2 regions of the Oceanobacillus longus genome follow, and region 1 is predicted to be linked to the other one. Evidence: predicted binding sites of a transcription regulator. Region 1 holds the regulator's gene; the other holds the start of a gene.
What was found. Region 1 encodes LexA, which represses DNA repair genes until DNA is damaged. Its sites were predicted from a motif close to CGAACATATGTTCG; they were not measured.
Positions count from the first base shown of each region.

Region 2: the regulator LexA is predicted to act here: its motif matches at 5,386-5,399, upstream of uvrB (excinuclease ABC subunit UvrB).

Region 1 covers NZ_JBHSAO010000001.1:853,365-863,950, forward strand. Annotated here, with positions in the region: gene tkt (transketolase) at 1-68, opposite strand, end outside; gene ACFOUV_RS04430 (DUF896 domain-containing protein) at 212-445, opposite strand; gene ACFOUV_RS04435 (YneB family resolvase-like protein) at 538-1,176, opposite strand; gene lexA (transcriptional repressor LexA) at 1,458-2,081, shown strand; gene glnA (type I glutamate--ammonia ligase) at 2,396-3,733, opposite strand; gene ACFOUV_RS04450 (MerR family transcriptional regulator) at 3,824-4,189, opposite strand; gene ACFOUV_RS04455 (methionine gamma-lyase family protein) at 4,327-5,577, opposite strand; gene hflX (GTPase HflX) at 5,584-6,822, opposite strand; gene spoVK (stage V sporulation protein K) at 6,915-7,841, opposite strand; gene hfq (RNA chaperone Hfq) at 8,496-8,720, opposite strand; gene miaA (tRNA (adenosine(37)-N6)-dimethylallyltransferase MiaA) at 8,765-9,694, opposite strand; gene ACFOUV_RS04480 (Dps family protein) at 9,717-10,166, opposite strand; gene mutL (DNA mismatch repair endonuclease MutL) at 10,269-10,586, opposite strand, start outside.
Region 2 covers NZ_JBHSAO010000006.1:175,997-186,582, reverse strand. Annotated here, with positions in the region: gene ftsX (permease-like cell division protein FtsX) at 1-605, shown strand, start outside; gene ACFOUV_RS08555 (peptidoglycan DD-metalloendopeptidase family protein) at 668-2,143, shown strand; gene ACFOUV_RS08550 (S41 family peptidase) at 2,356-3,822, shown strand; gene ACFOUV_RS08545 (PDZ domain-containing protein) at 4,035-5,243, shown strand; gene uvrB (excinuclease ABC subunit UvrB) at 5,465-7,447, shown strand; gene uvrA (excinuclease ABC subunit UvrA) at 7,454-10,333, shown strand; gene ACFOUV_RS08530 (YojF family protein) at 10,481-10,586, shown strand, end outside.

The DNA.
Region 1 (10,586 bases):
TTTTCTATTGCATCAATAGATAATGTACGAATCGTATTAACTGATAACTGTTCGATATTTTCTGACATAATATTACTCCTTCCATTTTTTAAGGAAATTAAGTATCCACATACATTCTATAATGAAATGTCGTTTGCAACAAGTAATTTCTTGTAATTAGTTTATCAACCAAATTAATTTGAATGATTCTTAAATCTTTTTTTGGTATTCTTTAGTGTTTTTTGTTTCTTTCTTGAAGATCTCGAACTTTTTGTGGGGTTACATCATTGCCTTCTGGATCAACGACGGTCATTGTTTTAAACTGATTTTTGAATGAGCTTCTAACATTATTTAAATACTCTTCTCTCAGTTTTTTTTGTTCCACTTTTTCCTTATCGGATAAACCTTCATTTTTAGATTTTTTTGCCAATATATTAATCCGCTCCAGCTTTTCTTTTGATAGCATTTCTTTACCCTCCCGGTAAATTTAACAAAATTAAAAAGGCGGGAATTTTGTATATTCCTGCCTTTCCATCGTACTCTACCAAGATTGGATATTCAAGTATTTTGAGATTCCCTATATCTCCTATGTACTGTTGCTTTAGAGACATTATAGCCTAAACCGTTTAGCGCTTTGGTTATTTCATCAAAGGTAAGTTTATTTTCGCGTAGACGTATAACCTCTTCAATTGGAAAAGAAATACGTTCCTTCCCCGGAGCCTTATTGTTATTGGAAAGGTTACGTCTCGGATCATATCCTTCACTTACTGCTTTTTTCATACCTCTTTTTATTTTCATATTATGAATTTTACGTTGATATTCTTCGACAATGCCTACAATCTGAAGCACCATTGAATCCGACTCTGTCAATTCCAGTTCACCATCATGAATTGCCGTATATATAGAGATATTTAACTTTTGAAGTTGATGAAATAGAGCGATTTTCGTATTCCCTCTGCCGAGTCTTGTTTCATCCTGAATCAATAAGCAATCAGCTTTCTTTTCAGAAAAATAATCCAACATTTTAAATATACCTTCCCGCTCGATTTCGTATCCACTAACCTGTTCTTCAATAGAGTCGATCACAGTAAAATTATATTTATCGGCAAGACGGAGCAATTCCTGTTTTTGCCGCGTCAATGATGTTTCCTGTGTTTTCTTGTCTGTACTGACACGACAGTATATTACTGCATTCAATCCAATGCCCCTCTTTCATTAAAATTTATCCACTAATAATCATGGAAAAGTATAGGAAACCCAATGATAATGCAAAAGCAACTAAATAGAAAGCATCCGTTTTTGAAATTTTTTCAAACATGTTATAGTCCCCCTTAAATTTTTTAGAACTATTGTTCGCCTATTTAAAGTATACTACCGAACATATGTCCTGTCAATGGATTTTAGAACGAATGTTTGCTTATACAATAATAAAATGGTAAACTATCATTAATAAATCCTATGTGAGAGGTGAGCACTAGATGACAAAACTTTCAAAAAGACAGCAAATGATTCTTGATTTTATAAAAAGTGAAGTTAAACAAAAAGGTTATCCACCTTCCGTTCGTGAAATAGCAGTAGCTGTTGGTCTTGCTTCAAGTTCGACCGTACATGGTCACCTAGAAAGAATAGAAAGCAAAGGTTTCATTCGAAGAGATCCTACCAAACCGAGAGCAATAGAAATTATCGACCTAAACGAAGAGAATCAGATCCCTAAAAACGAAGCACGCTATGCTCCTGTAATCGGTAAGGTAACTGCAGGGCTTCCTATTACAGCAGTTGAAAACATCGAGGAATTTATTCCACTTCCTAGTTCCACTGCCAGTCCTGATGACAATTTATTTGTACTAGTAATTGATGGTGAAAGTATGATAGAAGCTGGCATACTTGATGGCGATATGGTAATCGTAAAACAGCAAAACACAGCTGATAACAGTGATATTGTAGTTGCTATGACAGAAGATGATGAGGCTACGGTGAAGCGTTTTTTCAAAGAGAAAGGCCATATACGTTTGCAGCCTGAAAACGCTACGATGGACCCTTTATTCTATCCTAATGTAACTATCTTAGGTAAAGTAATCGGGTTATACAGAAATATCCATTAACAAAAAGAGAGGCTTCACCAGATGTTGGTAAAACCTCTCTTTTTGTTTTGTATAAAAGCAATGCAGACTTCGAATTTCCAGTGTATGAATACTAAAATTTATTCTGAATCTATTATTTCAGTATATTTATGAACATTTTTAATTTCTGTATTCTTTATGATATGTCACAATATTTCAGAAACTTTTAGTATTGTGAATTTATGATATTGGTATATGTATAACCCAAACATAATTGTTGCCATGAAATCATTCGATTGTGACCTTTTTCAGAAAAAAATACCGCCCAGTTTGACATGGACGATATTTTAAATTTATTAGTAGTTCGTCAAATACTGCTCACGTTCCCACGGGTGTACAGTAGTTCTAAACATATCCCACTCAATCTCTTTCGCTTCGATAAAGTGTTCAAACAAATGTTCTCCTAGGGCATTGACAAGAACTTCATCTTTTTGGAATTCTTCTAAAGCATTCATAAGTGTAGCTGGGAGATCTTTAATTCCATTAGCTTCACGTTCTGCTTTGTTCATTACATAAATGTTACGATCAATCGCTTCTGGTGCTTCTAATTTTTTTTCAACACCATCAAGTCCAGCAGCCAATAAGACAGCTAAGGCCATGTATGGATTTGCAGAAGGATCTACACTTCGAACTTCAATACGGGTACTTAATCCTCTTGAGCTAGGCACACGAACCAATGGGCTACGGTTTGAACCGGACCAAGCAACATAACAAGGTGCTTCATAACCAGGTACAAGACGTTTATAAGAATTTACAGTTGGATTTGTAACAGCAGTAAAGTTTGTTGCATGATCCAATATACCTGCCAAGAAATTATATGCGGTCTGACTTAATTGCATATCTCCATTTTTAGAGAAAAATTCATTCTTTCCATCTTTGAATAAAGACATATTTACATGCATTCCAGAACCATTTACACCAAATAACGGTTTCGGCATAAACGTAGCATGCAAGTTATGCTTTCTTGCAATTGTTTTTACAACTAATTTAAATGTTTGAATATCATCCGCATGTTTAACAGCATCCGAATATTTAAAGTCAATTTCATGTTGACCAGGAGCAACTTCATGGTGAGATGCTTCAATTTCAAAGCCCATTTCTTCAAGCTCTAATACAATATCTCTACGGCAGTTTTCCCCTAAATCAGTAGGTGCTAAATCGAAATAACCACCATGATCATTAAGCTCTAGTGTTGGGTCACCTTTTTCATCCAGTTTGAATAAGAAAAATTCCGGCTCTGTACCAATATTGAAAGCATCAAATCCTAGCTCTTCCATTTTTTTCAGGTTGCGCTTCAGGTTATACCTTGGGCAGCCTTCAAACGGAGTACCATCAGGATTATAAATATCACAAATGAATCGTGCTACTTTACCTTTTTCTGACGTCCATGGGAATACGACGAAAGTATCCAAGTCAGGGTATAATTGCATATCCGATTCTTCGATGCGAACAAATCCTTCGATGGAAGAACCATCAAACATCATCTTATTGTCCAACGCTTTATCCAATTGACTTAATGGAATTTCCACGTTTTTTATATTTCCCAACATATCTGTAAATTGTAAACGAATAAACCTTACATTTTCCTCTTTAATTTGTTGAATGATTGCATCTCTCGTAAATTTCTCTCCCATTCAGTTTCCTCCTAGAATTTTTTTAAGTATATAATCAGAAAAACTCAGCTCATTTAAGTATGTATGAGGCTTTATTTTTCTAATACTTTATCAATTGTTTACAAAAAACCTAGATAACTCACCCTGCCTCAAGCTTGTTCTTCCTAATCTTCCAGCTTCCTTTAGTTCATTCTGTAAAACTGTTCTAAGTTCTTTGTCAGATAAGTCGGAGTTTTTCTCTTTGCTTTTCTCTACTTTTACTTCTTCAGAAAGCAAGAGTTTAATACCAGCCATGTTAAGGCCTTTATCCAACAAATTCTTAATTTCCAACAGCTTGTCAACATCATTAAATGAAAACAAACGTTGATTTCCAGATGTTCGTTCTGGTTTGATTAGTTTGTTTTCTTCATAATATCTAATCTGTCTTGCTGTGAGTTCAGTCAATTTCATGACTGTACCGATTGAGAACAAGGGCATCGAACGACGATCTTTATCATTCAAAAGATAACCCCCTATCTGTTTATAAAACAAGTATAAAGTATGTGAGTTTATATGTCAAATGCATGTAAGTGTTGCTGACATCTAAACTATTGTGATTTTCACACTTTATTATTTTACCCTTTTAATGATGGTATAAAACCTTTATCTATTAATGATTTTACTGATTGCAATAATGCTATCTTTATATGCGCATAAGTAAGCCCACCTTGTACAAAGGCAGTGTAAGGTTCTCTGATTGGACCATCCGCTGAAAGTTCTATACTCGCACCCTGTATAAACGTTCCTGCAGCCATGATTACTTTGTCTTCGTACCCAGGCATTTCACTTGGATACGGCGTAACATACGAGTTGATGGGTGAGTTCTTTTGTATCGCCTGACAAAAAGCAATCATTTGCTCTGGTTCACCAAAGGTTACCGATTGAATTAAATCTGTCCGTTGTTCCGTATAACCCGGGGACGTGCGGAATCCAGCCAACTCAAGAAATCTCGCTGTTAACACTGCACCCTTCAAAGCTTCTCCGACTATATGAGGGGCCAGGAAGAATCCTTGATACATCTCTTGAAGCATATTTAAAGTAGCACCCGTTTCCTTACCGAGCCCAGGAGCAGTTAATCTATTCGCACATTGTTCTATTAATGTATGGTGACCGACAATATATCCTCCAGCTCGTACAATTCCACCACCTGGATTTTTGATTAAGGAACCAGCCATGATATCGGCACCAACATCTAGTGGTTCTTGTTCCTCAACAAACTCACCATAGCAATTATCAACGAAAATGATGATATCTTTGTTTATCTCTTTAACAAAGCGTACCATTTCTCCTATTTCTTCCACTGTAAATGATGGTCTATAATCATATCCTTTTGAACGCTGAATTCCAATAACTTTGGTTTTCGTACTAATTGCATCCTTAACTCCTGCATAATTGACACTACCATCATCATCTAGCATTACTTCATTGTACAGAATTTCAAAGTCACGCAAAGAACCCGCATTACTGCCACGCTTTCCGATTACCTCTTCCAACGTATCATATGGTTTTCCTGTTATGTAAAGCAGTTCGTCTCCTGGGCGCAACAGACCAAACAGTACCGTTGTTATGGCATGCGTACCTGATACAATTTGTGGTCTAACAAGTGCATCCTCTCCCCCAAAAACAGCCGCATACACTGCTTCCAAAGCTTCTCTCCCTAAGTCATCATAACCATAGCCGCTCGTAGAATGAAAATGGCTGTCACTAATTCTATTTTTAATAAATGCATCAAGCACGCGTTTCTGATTTGTTTCTACGATGGAATTAATTTTTCTATGCTGTTCATTGCAATCTGTTTCAGCCTGATTTATCAATGTTTCAATCATGTACAATTATTGCTCCTTTAGTAAACTATTCAATGAATGTTCTTTTTTAATAAAACCACTTATTACGTAATGATTAGCTTTTTCATCAAAAGCTTTATCTTTTATAATTGTTTCTGTTATTAGTTTATTGATTAATTTCCCGTTATCAGGCTCAAGCACGATATGATAACTTTCCCATTCTTCTATCAAAATTTCTTCAATCTTGTGTAATACTGCTTTAATATCCGTCTCGTCATAAGCACTCATCATTATGTACGGATGGTTCATCGGAATAAAGTCCTCTTGTATTAAATCCTTTTTATTGTATAACGTTAACATAGGCAAATTTTGCGCTTGCAATTCATCGAGCAAATCGTTAACCGTATCCTGTTGTTGTGCCTGATCTGGATGTGAACCATCCACCACATGCAAAAGAAAATCGGATGCTGTCACTTCCTCCAATGTAGAACGAAAGGATGCAATTAATGACGTCGGCAGTTCCTGTAAAAAGCCCACGGTATCCGTTATGAGCACATCGAAACCAGAAGGCAGGCTTAGTTTTCTTGTTAAGGGATCCAAAGTCGCAAATAAAAGGTCTTCCTCCAATGATTCACTTTGTGTTAATCGATTAAATAACGTTGATTTACCGGCATTCGTATATCCTACAATAGCTATTTGAAATACATCGTTATTTTTTCTTTGTTTCCGGTATTGATCCCTTTGCTTCACAACCAATTTCAATCTCCGTTTTACATCAAAAATCCGACGGCTAATATGGCGTCTATCTGATTCTAACTTTGTTTCACCTGGACCTCTAGTACCGATTCCACCTCCAAGTCTTGACATTGCTACACCCTGCCCGTGAAGCCTTGGAAGCATGTATTCCAACTGTGCAAGTTCAACTTGCAGCTTTCCTTCTTTCGTTCTGGCTCGCATGGCAAAAATGTCCAATATGAGCTGACTTCTATCTATGATTCTTACACCTATTTGGTCCGTCAAATTTCTCATCTGACTAGCAGAAAGTTCATCATTCGAAATGACAAGATCAATTTCATCTTCATCAATCATTTCTTTTATTTCAACGATTTTACCTTCACCAATATAGGTAGCAGGATGGATCCGATTTCTTTTTTGAGTCACGACCTTTTCCACCGTACCTCCTGCTGTTTTACCAAGTGAAATCAATTCATCCAACGAAGATTGAAATCGGTCTTCGGTTTGTTGATTGCGTTTTACAGCAATGATAAGTATTTTCTCCTGAGACATGAACAGACCTCTTTCTTTACATGTGTTGCTCGTAATTTACAGTTATTTTATCCTCATCATATCAAAAAATCCTTTTGAAAAAAATAAATTTACTAACTGTAGCCTCGATCAAGCTGCAAATCGTTACCTGTTAGTAATATTAGATCTTTGGACGTATAGCTATTTTGTTTCAGTAACCTTACAGCATGCAAACGTATTCCACGCTCAATAACATTTCTTACATATCTTGCATTGGAAAAGTTCCTCGATTTCTCCTGCAACTTTTTATATAGGTGATTTCTGAGTTCCCATTCGGCTTCCTTCGATAAATTATATTCACGCTCTTCAGCCATTCTATTCGCAATTTCCATCAGCTGCCCGACTTCATAATCATCAAAATCCAATATGAATGGAAACCGAGACTCCAAGCCGGGATTAAACGTAAGAAAACGATCCATTTCATATGGATATCCAGCAAGAATAAGGACAAAATCTTGATGTTCATCCTCCATATGTTTTACAAGCGTGTCGATTGCTTCTTTCCCAAAATCCTTTTCTCCCCCACGCGCCAGAGAGTAGGCTTCATCAATAAATAGTACGCCACCCATTGCTTTTTGGATAACAGCCCGCGTTTTCTGAGCAGTCTGGCCGATATATTCTCCGACTAAGTCTGCTCTTTCTGCTTCAATAAAATGCCCTTTCGAAAGTATATTCATATCTCGATATATGTTAGCAATCTTCCGCGCGACGGTTGTTTTTCCAGTGCCGGGATTTCCTTTAAAAAGCATATGCAGTACTTGTTTCGAATCCTTTAATCCCATTTCTTTTCTTTTTTCATTAATTAAAATGGACGCATAGATTTCCTTAATCGAGTTTTTCAGGTTTTTCATCCCTACAAATGATGAGAATTCATGCTCTATATGCTTAAATGGACTATTTTCAATGGTCTCCACCTTGCCTGTTCGCTGAAATTCGCTTTTATCCCGATCTTGTAAAATAATATTGATTTTTCCATTTTTGTAGCCTTGCACCTGTGCCATTTAATCACCCCTTACTCTCCCACAGTATACGCAAATGCCCATAAGAAGGTGACAATAGCCTATTATTTTATGTAATAGCTGTTTTCTAAAAGATTATGGTTTTGCCACGAAAATCTATAAACTACGAAGTAACTGCCATTTGCAATAGACCTTTAGCTAATAATGGAAGCAAGTTTCTTCGGCAACCGCTCGGGGAAATACACTGCGCTTTTCGCGGGCGGCTGGTGAGCCAACTTGCGCTAAAGCGCTGCGTTGTCTCACCTATGCCTCTGCTCCCGCAGAAGTCTCCGTGTATTTCCCCGAGCTAGTTAGAAGATTGCTGCCATATCCTTGCAATAGCTATTGATGATGGAAAAAATTTTGGTGTTGTTTAAAAAATGTTGGCTGATTTGAAAGTAAGTTATTGTTATAGAGCAGAGTTCTTTTTTGAAGAAACTCCATAACAGCAGCCCGTATACACGTAGACTCCAGCCGCCCTAGGATGCGCGAAGTGTATACGGGCTGCGGTCGCCTGAGAGCCTATTTTCCATTATAAGCGTTGTACATAAATAGAAGTTAGTTCGCATTTTATCTCTACTGTATATAAAGCAACAACCATTTAGAAAAAATCCTATATAATTTAAAAACGGACACTATTAGCGTCCGTTTATGTAGCTATTCTTTATCAAGTGTCACGTTTTTAACTGGAGCAAAGGTGGAAATAGCATGTTTAAAGATTAGTTGTTGTTTCCCGTCTGTTTCCAGTAAAACCGTAAAATTATCAAACGCTTTAACCATACCCCTTAATTGAAAACCATTTGTCAAAAATACAGTAACCGAAATATGATTTTTTCTTAATTGATTTAGGTACTGATCCTGAATATTAACTGTTTGAGCCATGGAAGTTCCTCCTCTTTTCTATCTGTATTAAACTAATTCTACCATTATTTCAAAATTCCTGCTAATTCGTCTAAAATAATTGCAAATTTTTCATCAATCAAAGCAGGAGACATATTATACCAGGTTATATCCATTTTATTTCGAAACCAAGTAAGCTGCCTTTTTGCATATCTTCTGGAATTACGCTTTAATAAATCAATCGTTTCTTCAAGGCTTTGTTCTTCTTTGAAGTACGGAATAAACTCCTTATAACCAATCGCCTTCATTGACTGACAGTTTTCATATCCTTTTTCATATAAACCTCTAACTTCATCCAAGAGACCTTCGTTTACCATGAGATCCACTCGTTCATTTATCCGACGATAGAGTAGTTCTCTTTCCATATCAAGGCCAAGTAATATCGGCTCATAAGGCGATTCCATTGTCTGGGATTCTTGATATGCTGTCATCGTCATTCCGGTTGATTCATAGATTTCTAACGCTCTGATTACGCGTCTGTGATTGTTAGGATGAATCTTCTCAGCCTGAACAGGGTCTATTTCTACCAATCGGTTATACAGTGGCATAATCCCTTCTGACACAATTGTCTTTTCCATCTTTTTTGTAATGGCATCATCCCTTTTTATTTCGGAAAAATTATAGTTATACAATGCAGCCTGGATATATAGACCGCTCCCTCCAACAATGATCGGTAATTTATCACGCGATGTAATATCATTTATGTATTTTTGCACATTCTCTTTAAAATCAGCAACAGAGAATTCTTCCTCAGGTTCTCTAATATCAAGCATATGATGTGCTATACCTAGCATTTCAGAACGTTTTACTTTTGCGGTGCCGATATCCAGTCCCTTATACACTTGCATGGAATCACCACTGATAATTTCACCATTGAATCGTTTTGCAAGCTCAATGCTCAGTTTTGTTTTCCCTACAGCGGTAGGCCCCATTATGGCAATTACATTTTTTTTCATAGTATTCCCCTAGATTATGTTATTATTCATAAGCAGAATATGCTTTTAGCATCCAGATATCCTTCTCTAGTTTACTCTGTAGATTTGTTAGCATATCTACAGTTGGTTCATCATTTACTTTCTCTGCCAGCGGCTTACCCGATTGATTAATTTCAGTAATCATTTGGGAAAAATCCTGTATCATTTGATCAATCATTTCCATTTCCTTATCATCAGCAGTCGCTTCTTCCAATGTCGACTCCTTCAAAAATTTACTCATCGTTGCAAGTGGTTTGCCATTAATCATTAAAATTCTTTCCGCTATCTCATCCAATTCTACCGCAAAACGACTATACATTTCTTCAAATTTTTTGTGAAGGACAAAGAAATGCTTACCTTGTACATACCAATGATAGCGATGTAGTTTAACATACATAACAACGTAATTTGAAAGCAATTGGTTCAAAAAATTTATTAGTTTCTGGTTCTCCAATTTCCACACCTCGAATTTTAAATGCTGAATGCTTATTGCCATTATTTTAGACATCAGCTTTTAACCTTATCTTCGTCGGCATATGGAAATTTTATACATCTCTTACATAATCCGTTTGAACATTTTTTCCAATTCATACGTGGAGAAATGTACAATAATCGGTCTGCCATGTGGACAAGTAAATGGGTCGGTCGTTTTACGTAAATCCTCCAGTAATCGGAACATTTCATCCTGATTCAAATAGTGATTTGCTTTAATCGAACGTTTACACGACATCAAGATTGCTGCTTCTTCGCGAATGGATTCTACATTTACCTTTTCTTCATTTATAATCTGATCAACCATTTCCCGGATTACTTCTTCTTCAAATCCGGTTGGAAACCAATTAGGATGGGAACGTATAACATATGTTTGATTACC
Region 2 (10,586 bases), on a different contig from region 1:
ATGAACTGCAAGGCCTTATTGAAAGTATGGGAGAAGAAGGAGAAGCATGGCAATTATATGAGCAGGATAATCCTCTGAGCCATGCATATATCGTTCGGGCAGAGTTCCCGGAGGACACAGAGAGAATAGCGACCGAAATAGCATCATTTAATCATGTGCAAGAGGTAAACTTTGGACAAGATGTAGTAGACAAGTTATTCCAGTTTAATAACTATGCTAGAACAATCGGCTTGGTTTTAGTTATCGCATTGGTATTCACTGCAATATTCCTTATCTCCAACACGATAAAAATTACAATTATGGCACGCAGTACTGAAATAGGCATTCAGAAGCTTGTAGGTGCAACAAATGGTTTTATCAGATGGCCGTTCTTTATTGAAGGATTACTACTCGGAATTCTCGGTTCGATCATTCCGATAGCAGTCATTATGGGTGGATATTATTATCTGGAAACCAACTTTGGGCATCAAATTTCGCTCAGTTTTGTGGAACTCTTGCCGTTTAACCCATTTGCATGGCAATTGTCCGTAATGATACTGGGAATAGGAACAGTTATCGGTATCTGGGGAAGTGTCATGAGTGTCCGTAAATTCCTGAAAGTTTAAGGATACAAAAGACTAACATAGAGAAGCAACTAGACAATTTTAATTGAAAAGGGGAAATACGAGTGAAAAAGCTAGCTACGGTTATACTTATTGCCGTCTTAATTTTAGTGTCATTACCTGCCGGAATAGGTAAGGTATCTGCAGAAACAATCGGGGACCTGAACAAAGAAATCAATGAACTGGAACAAGAGAAATCCAAACTGGATCAAGAGAAGAATCAATTGGAAGGTACTAAAAAAGAAACCGAAAGTAAGTTAGGCGAGAATGAGGAACAACAGGGTTCGGTTAAACAGGAAATAAATACAATAGATGATGAACTTTCAAATACACAGAGTAAAATAAGCACAAAGGAAAATGAAATAACAGAAACGAACACTGAAATTGAAGAATTAAATAACAAGATTAATGAACTTTCTGATAGAATTGAAGAATTAAAAGAAGAGATTGAGATATTACAAGAAAGAATCATAAAACGGGATGCATTGCTGAAAGAACGCCTTCGTGCGATACAGCAAAGTGGCGGCGAGATGAAATATATGGGCGTAATCCTTGGAGCCAACAGTTTTGGTGATTTCATCAGTAGAACATCGGCAGTAAATACGATAATGGATCAAGATAAAGATATTATGGAAGCGCAAGCTGCAGATAAGAAAGCACTTGAAGGAAGTAAAAAAGAAGTAGAAGCAAACAAAGAAGAAGTGGAAACGAAAAAGGTTGCAGTGGAAGATAAGAAAAAGTCACTGGAAAGCCAGAAACAAGATCTTGTAGCCTTAAAAAGTCAACTGGATAAACAGCTTGCAGAAAAAGAAACGTTAATGGCTTCACTGGAAGAAGAACATGGTGAGCTGGAAGAACATAAAATGAGCGTTGAAGAAGAACAGCAACTTATAAGCGCAGAACAAAAGGCAAAAGAAAAGGCAATTGCAATGGCTGCTAGTAAAAAAGGTGAGCTCGAGCAATTGGCTAAAGAAGAAGAAGCAAGAAAAGCAGAAGCAGCGAGAAAAGCAGAAGAAGCACGAAAAGCTGAGGAAGCAAATAAGTCAAAGTCAAGTTCTACCCCAAGTTCTAGCTCTAGTTCAACCCCTAGTTCTAGCACAAAATCAAATTCCAGCCCGGCACCAAGCAGTAGTTCAGGTTCAGGAATATTTATAATGCCAGCGGCTGGTTCAATCTCTTCCCATTATGGAATGAGACACCATCCCATTCACAATTACAATAAGCTACATGCAGGAACGGACTTTGCAACACCTACCGGAACTACTTTGGTTGCAGCAGCTGACGGTGTTGTGAGTACAGCTGGATGGGTCAGTGGTTATGGAAATACAATAATGATTTCACATTATATCAATGGTAAAAGCTATACGACTCTTTCAGCGCATTTAAGCAGTATTTCTGTATCTGTTGGACAAGCGGTTAGTCAAGGTCAAGCAATCGGTAAAACTGGTAATTCCGGAGATTCAACTGGACCACATCTACATTTCGAAGTACATCCCGGTGGTTATAAAAATCCAGCTAACCCGATGAACTATTTAAAATAGTATGTTTACAAAAGGCATTCCCTAGTGGGTGTGCCTTTTTCTCTATATATTGATTGAATTCCACAAAGCACAAAAGATAAAACCATAGTCATTGGTAAAATATAATGGTATGCTTTTCATATGAGATATCAGATAAAGTTGCTTGCAATTCGTAAATCTTTTGATCATGTCATATACTTTTACATAGCGAATAATAAGTTAGAGGTGGAATTATGAATTTAAAAAAATCACACATTGCATTAATCCTTGTTGCTGCACTTTTTCTAGGTTTTGCCGGTGCATATGCGGGGGTACAATTTGCACAGCCCGGGGAACCAGAAATACAGAATTCCAATCAGCTCCAAAATAAGATGGCTAAAGACGTAGAAGAGAATGAAACAGAACGATCTGACGATTTAAATAAAATTACTCAGGCGTATGGTTTAATTAAACAGAATTACTTGGAAGATGTTGATGATACACAACTGATTGAAGGGGCAATAGAAGGTATGCTGTCTACCCTGGAAGATCCGCATACTTCCTACATGGACCTTGAAACGGTAAGTCAGTTTAATGACCAAATCGAATCTTCCTTTGAAGGAATAGGTGCAGAGGTTAGCATGGTTAACGGACTTGTAACGATTGTTGCACCTATCAAGGATTCGCCAGCAGAGAAGGCAGGTTTGCGTCCCAATGATCAAGTATTAACTGTTGATGGGGAAGGATTGGAAGGTTTAAACTTGAATGAAGCTGTTGCTAAAATCCGTGGCGAGAAAGGATCGGAAGTAGTATTGCAGATACAGCGATCCGGTGTAACAGAAGCATTTGATGTGACCATTGTCCGTGACGAGATTCCTGTAGAAACAGTATACAGCAGGACAGAAACAATTGATGGAAAACTTACTGGGATATTGGAAGTTACCAACTTCTCAGAGAACACATCTACTGAATTTGAAGAGCAATTAACAGCTCTGGAGAATGAAGAAATAGAAGGTCTAGTCATTGATGTTCGGGGGAATCCAGGTGGCTTATTAAATGTTGCTGAGGAGATTCTTTCTTTATTTGTTCCTAAAGATATTCCATATTTACAAATTGAAGATGGTAACGGAGAAAAAGAAGCATATCACTCACAATTGGATGAAAAGAAAGAATATCCGATTAGTGTGTTGATTAATGAAGGAAGTGCATCCGCTTCAGAGATTCTTGCTGTTGCCCTAAAGGAACTTGGTTACGACATTGTTGGGGAAACAAGCTATGGAAAAGGTACCGTACAGCAGGCAGTGCCGCTTGGTGATGGAAGTTCAATTAAACTGACAACCTTTAAATGGTTATCCCCAAATGGTGAGTGGATTAATGAAACAGGTGTTGAGCCTACGATAGAACAAAAACAACCAGAATATTACTATACCTATCCCATTCAGGCAGAAGAACCTTTTACTTACGATCAAACAGCAGAAGCAATTGCAAATATGCAAATCATGCTTTCTGGATTAGGGTATGATACGGGCCGGACAGATGGATACTTTAGTGAAGAAACAAAAACAGCTGTAACAGAATTTCAAATAGACAACGATCTTGATTCCACTGGTGAAGTAAACGAGGAAACAGCTGGTTTAATTGAGACCCAAGTTATTGAAAAGATGCGTAATGGTGAAGATGATCAGCAGCTCGAAACTGCATTGGAAGAGTTATATCAATAGCATAAAAGTTCGGAGAAAAGCAATAAGTTTTTAACAATCCACGAGGTACCGCTCGTGGATTTTCATTTAGTGAGTTTTGGAAGATAGGTACAACTGAAGATTTTGCATTATGGCGAAAAGCCAATTTTTGAAATGGTTATAGCAGGAAAATAATAGACAACTATCGAATATAATAAATGATGGTTGTCAGACAGTAAAGAAGGTGAATCGTTGTGGCAGAAGCATGGCTAATTGAAATTACCAAGGGTGTTGGCAGATTGTTTATGAATCCAATTGTATATTGGACAATCTTATTAATACTATTGGCAGGCTATAAACGTATCAAGCAGGAAAGAATTGATTTTGGATCTAAAGTATTTGACATCTTTTCAGAATGGAAAAGTACACTTGGTGTATCCCTTATTTCTGGTTTGGTTTTGTCTATCATCACAATCGGGACAGGTATCGTTTTTTCTTATGAATCCATTGTATTATTAGCAATAATAACTATAATATTAAGTCTTACTTTGAGATTTACTTTGTTATCCCCGAGTTATACAATCGGGCTTACATTTTTACTACTCTTATTCTTACCATCTATGTTGGAAAGTCAGACAGTAATAGATGCAGAATTAATTTCGGAAACCAACTTTACTGGACTAGCATTGCTGGCGGGATTATTGATAGCTGTGGAAGCTATCCTGATCGATAGAGTAAAACGCAGTGAAACGTATCCAAGTATCGCTTTAAGTGATCGTGGGATCTGGGTAGGTCAGCATCGAATTAAGAAACTAAGCGTTATTCCATTTTTTGTTATCGTACCAAACGGTTTAATCAGTCCTTTTGCACCTTGGTGGCCATACTTTGCTATAGGAGAAGCATCTTATAGCCTTGTACTAATCCCTTTTTTAATTGGATTTGATTATTTAGCTAAGGGCCATGAACCAATGCAGGCTACTAGGAAAATTTCTAAATTTAATGGACTTTTAGGAACAGGGATCGTATTGATGGCTACAGGAAGTATATTTATTCCATCATTGTCAATCGTAGCAATTGTGTTAGCTATTATCGGGAAGGAATATTTAAATTATAAATACCGTGTTGGAGACAGGTTGCGGAGGCCATTTTTTCAGCCGCAGGAAAAGGGTTTAAAGGTAGTTGGTATTATTCCATCCACACCTGCTGCAAGGTTGGAGGTATATCCTGGTGAGACAATTGCAAAGGTAAATGGTCAAAAAATATCAACGGAAACAGAATTCTACAAAGCATTGCAAGGAAGCGGAGCGTTCTTTAAGTTAGATGTTTTAGATGATCGTCAGGAGGTTCGATTTGTTCAAGGGGCACTTTATGAAGGAGACCACCATGAACTGGGCCTTCTATTTTCATCAGCACCATACCGCCAGAAGAATGCTAAGAAAACGAAAACCAAAATATCGGGCTGAGCAACCAACTGAATGGTTGCTCTTTTCCTTTTATTCAATAGAAATTGAAATCAGAACCGATGCTAACTCTATGAAAAATGGGAAATGATTTTCGAAAGAGATTTATGGGTATTATAATTAAGAGCTTATCAAACAAATACATCGAATACTTGTTCGATTTTATGTTAAAATATATAATTAGAGATAGTAAAAGACTTTATAGAGAAACGGAGGATGCATCTATGAAGGATAAATTTGAATTAGTTTCAAAATATGAACCTGCAGGGGATCAGCCTAATGCAATAAAGGATATTACGGAAAAGGTTCTTGCCGGACAGCGCCATCAGACATTGCTTGGCGCAACCGGAACAGGGAAAACATTTACAATGTCTAATGTGATTCGGGAAATTAATCGGCCGACATTGGTCATCGCCCATAATAAAACATTGGCAGGACAATTGTATAGTGAATTTAAAGAGTTTTTCCCGGATAATGCAGTAGAATACTTTGTTAGTTACTATGATTACTACCAACCGGAAGCGTATGTCCCGTCAACAGATACATTTATTGAAAAAGACGCCAGTATTAATGATGAAATCGATAAATTGCGACACTCGGCTACATCGTCACTTTTTGAAAGAAAAGATGTCTTAATTGTGGCCAGTGTATCTTGTATATATGGTTTAGGTAATCCGGAAGAATATCGTAATCAGGTTCTTTCACTTCGAATGGGAATGGAAAAGGATCGGGATCAATTACTTCGTGATCTTGTAGATATACAATATGCCCGAAACGATATTAATTTTCAACGTGGTACCTTCCGTGTACGCGGGGATTCTGTAGAGATTATTCCAGCATCCAGGGAAGAACGCTGTATACGGGTCGAGTTTTTCGGAGATGAGATAGACCGTATCCGGGAAGTAGATGCGTTAACAGGTGAAATTATTGGTGATCGTGAACATGTTGCAATCTTTCCTGCATCCCACTTTGTCACCGGTGAAGAAAAAATGAAAATAGCGATTAACAATATAGAAAAAGAATTGGAAGTACGATTGAAAGAATTACGAGAAGCGAATAAGTTATTGGAAGCACAACGTTTGGAACAGCGTACAAATTATGATTTGGAAATGATGCGTGAAATGGGATTTTGCTCTGGGATAGAGAACTACTCCCGGCATCTGACGCTGAGAGAATCAGGCGCAACGCCATATACATTGATTGACTTTTTCCCGGAAGACTTCTTAGTTGTCGTCGATGAGTCCCATGTTACTCTCCCGCAAATTAGGGGAATGTACAATGGAGACCAGGCAAGAAAGCAGGTCCTTGTTGATCATGGATTTCGTCTTCCTTCTGCTATGGATAACCGTCCATTAAAGTTTCAGGAGTTTGAAGAAAAAACAAAGCAACTCGTTTATGTGTCTGCAACGCCTGGACCGTATGAACTGGAACATAACCCGGAAATGACGGAACAGATTATTCGTCCCACCGGTTTACTTGATCCGGAAATTGAAGTCCGACCAATTGAAGGTCAAATTGATAATTTAATAGAAGAAATCAATAAACGGACAGAGCGCAATGAACGTGTTCTCGTTACAACACTTACGAAAAAAATGTCTGAAGATCTTACCGACTATTTGAAAGAGATTGGAATAAAGGTTGCCTACTTGCACTCAGAAATTAAAACATTGGAGCGGATTGAAATTATTCGTGATCTTCGCGTTGGTACGTATGATGTTCTTATCGGGATTAACCTGCTTCGTGAAGGATTGGATATTCCAGAAGTTTCCCTTGTTACGATTCTTGATGCCGATAAGGAAGGATTCTTGCGTTCTGAACGATCCTTAATTCAAACAATGGGTAGAGCTGCACGAAATGAAAATGGTAGAGTTATTATGTACGCAGATAAAATCACTAACTCTATGCAGTTGGCGATGGACGAGACGACAAGGAGACGTACGATTCAAAAGGCTTATAATGAAAAATATGGAATCACTCCGAAAACGATTATTAAAGAAGTCCGTGATGTGATAAAAGCAACCGTCGTAGCAGAAGATCAAGATAAATATGAAGGCAAAACGAAGAGTCTGAAGAAAATGACAAAGAAAGAAAGAGAAAAAGTAATCGAACAAATGGAAAAAGAAATGAAGAATGCTGCAAAGTCGCTTGATTTTGAAAAAGCAGCAGAACTTCGTGATGTAATATTTGAATTAAAAGCGGAAGGATGACCATTCATGCCCAGTAAATCAATTAAGATAAGGGGTGCCAGGGCCCATAATTTAAAAAATGTAGATATTGAGATACCGAAAAATAAACTTGTCGTTGTAACGGGTTTATCCGGATCTGGAAAATCTTCACTCGCATTTGACACCATTTATGCAGAAGGACAGCGTCGTTATGTAGAGTCCCTCTCCGCGTATGCAAGGCAATTTCTCGGTCAAATGGACAAACCTGATGTGGATGTGATTGAAGGATTATCGCCAGCCATTTCAATTGACCAAAAAACAACGAGTAAAAACCCAAGATCCACCGTGGGTACTGTAACAGAGATTTATGATTATTTGCGTTTACTCTATGCACGTGTAGGACGGCCAACATGTCCAAAACATGGGATAGAAATTAGCTCACAAACGATTCAGCAAATGACCGACCGAATTTTGGAATACCCAGAAAGAACCAAGCTGCAGATTCTTGCCCCAGTTATTTCTGGAAAAAAAGGTGAACATGTTAAAGTCATGGAAAAATTGAAACAGGAAGGCTATATTCGTATTCGGGTCGATAATGAAATGCGTGAAATATCCGAAGAGATTAAGCTTGAGAAGAATAAAAAACATTCGATTGAAGTTGTCATTGACCGTATCGTCCTTAAGGAAGGTGTTGCTGGACGGTTGAGTGATTCAATAGAAACTGCACTCCAATTGGGAGAAGGAAAGATCCTTGTTGATATTATCGGTCAGGAAGAACTGACTTTCAGCGAAAATCATGCCTGTCCGATTTGTGGGTTTTCCATTGGCGAGATGGAACCACGCCTTTTTTCCTTCAATAGTCCGTTTGGAGCTTGTCCGAGCTGTGATGGTCTTGGCACAAAAATGGAAGTGGATCTTGACCTCGTTATTCCTGACTGGAATCTGACATTGAAGAAAAATGCTATTGCACCATGGGAACCGATTAGCTCACAATACTACCCGCAATTACTGAAGAGTGTTTGTGAACATTATGATATTGACATGAATATACCAGTTAAAGATATTCCGCAAGATAAAATGGATAAAATACTGTACGGAAGTGGCAAGGAGAAAATTAACTTTCATTATGTAACTGATTTTGGCCGAGCACGAAGCAGTGACATTCTTTTTGAAGGTGTGATCAAAAATATAGCTCGTCGTCATAGAGAGTCATCATCCGAGTACACTCGTGAAACATTAGGAAAATATATGGCAGAAAAACATTGCCCAACATGCAAAGGGCATCGTTTAAAAGAAGAGGCGCGTGCAGTTTTAATTGATGGATTACATGTAAGCAATGTGACCGAATTTTCTGTTGTTGAAGCGGTGGACTTTTTCAAAAACCTAAAACTGACTGAAAAGGAACAACAGATTGCCAAAATGATTTTGAAGGAAATTGATAATCGTTTGGAGTTCCTCTATAATGTTGGGCTAGATTATCTTACACTATCCCGTGCAGCGGGAACGCTTTCAGGTGGAGAAGCACAACGAATCAGATTAGCAACTCAAATCGGTTCTGCCTTAACGGGTGTATTGTATGTGTTGGATGAACCATCCATCGGCCTGCATCAGCGTGATAACGATCGACTGATTGAAACCCTTAAAAGAATGCGAGACTTCGATAATACGTTAATTGTTGTGGAGCATGATGAGGATACAATGCTTGCAGCAGACTGGCTCGTTGATATTGGACCAGGTGCAGGGGAACATGGTGGGGAAATTATTGCAAATGATACACCAGAAATGGTAATGAAAGACGAAAATTCTTTAACGGGGAGATATTTATCTGGCAAAGAGTTTGTCTCTGTACCTACCAAACGACGAAAAGCGGATAAACGAAAAATTGAGATTTTGGGAGCAGCTGAAAATAATCTAAAGGATGTTTCTGTTAAAATTCCAATTGGTTTAATGACAGTAGTGACAGGTGTATCCGGTTCAGGTAAAAGTACACTTATTAATGAGATCCTTTATAAATATTTATCCAAAACATTGAATCGAGCAAATCACAAGCCTGGTAAACATAAAAAGATTAAAGGGATCGAACATATTGACAAGATTATTGCAATCGACCAATCCCCAATTGGACGTACACCAAGGTCAAATCCAGCTACGTACACGGGTGTGTTTGATGATATTCGCGACTTGTTCTCTCAAACAAATGAAGCAAAGATAAGAGGTTATAAAAAAGGACGCTTCAGCTTTAATGTTAAAGGTGGACGCTGTGAAGCATGCCGTGGTGATGGAATTATTAAAATTGAGATGCATTTCCTGCCGGATGTCTATGTTCCATGCGAAGTGTGCCACGGTAAACGCTATAATCGTGAGACATTGGAAGTGAAATACAAAGGAAAAAGTGTCGCCGATATACTCGAAATGCGGGTTGAGGAAGCAGTAGACTTTTTTGCTCCTATTCCTAAAATAAAGCGGAAGGTGCAAACTCTTTTTGATGTTGGTCTTGGCTATGTTAAACTTGGCCAACCGGCAACAACACTATCAGGTGGAGAAGCACAGCGTGTTAAACTGGCAAGTGAGCTTCACAAGCGGTCTACCGGGAAATCATTCTATATTTTGGATGAACCGACAACAGGACTGCATGCAGACGACATTAAGCGGCTGCTTACGGTCTTACAGCGGTTAGTCGACAATGGCGATTCTGTATTAATCATCGAGCATAATCTGGATGTGATTAAAAGTGCGGATCATATCATTGATCTTGGCCCGGAGGGTGGAGATCAAGGCGGGCAGATTGTTGCAACAGGTACACCTGAACAAATTGCGAAACAAGAGGATGTATCCTATACCGGAAAATATTTAAAATCCATTCTTGAGCGTGACAATAAACGAATGCAAGAAGCGTTAACAAAAAAGGAAACAGTCAGTACAAACTAAACAATTGCAAAAGACAGTAGTGTTTTATCGCTACTGTCTTTTTAGCCAAAATAAGGGATGATATACTTAGGATATTGGAACGAACTGATTGACGTTTTAAGCGGGTTTCGGTACAGTGAAATTAGGTGTGAATTGGAGGATGGAAAGATGAAACCAATTGAAATAGATAAAGTCCAGACTGTTCTGGACGAGTATACGAATAAAAGTGTATATGTACATTTAGAAACGACAAATGGTGCATATGCAAGTCATT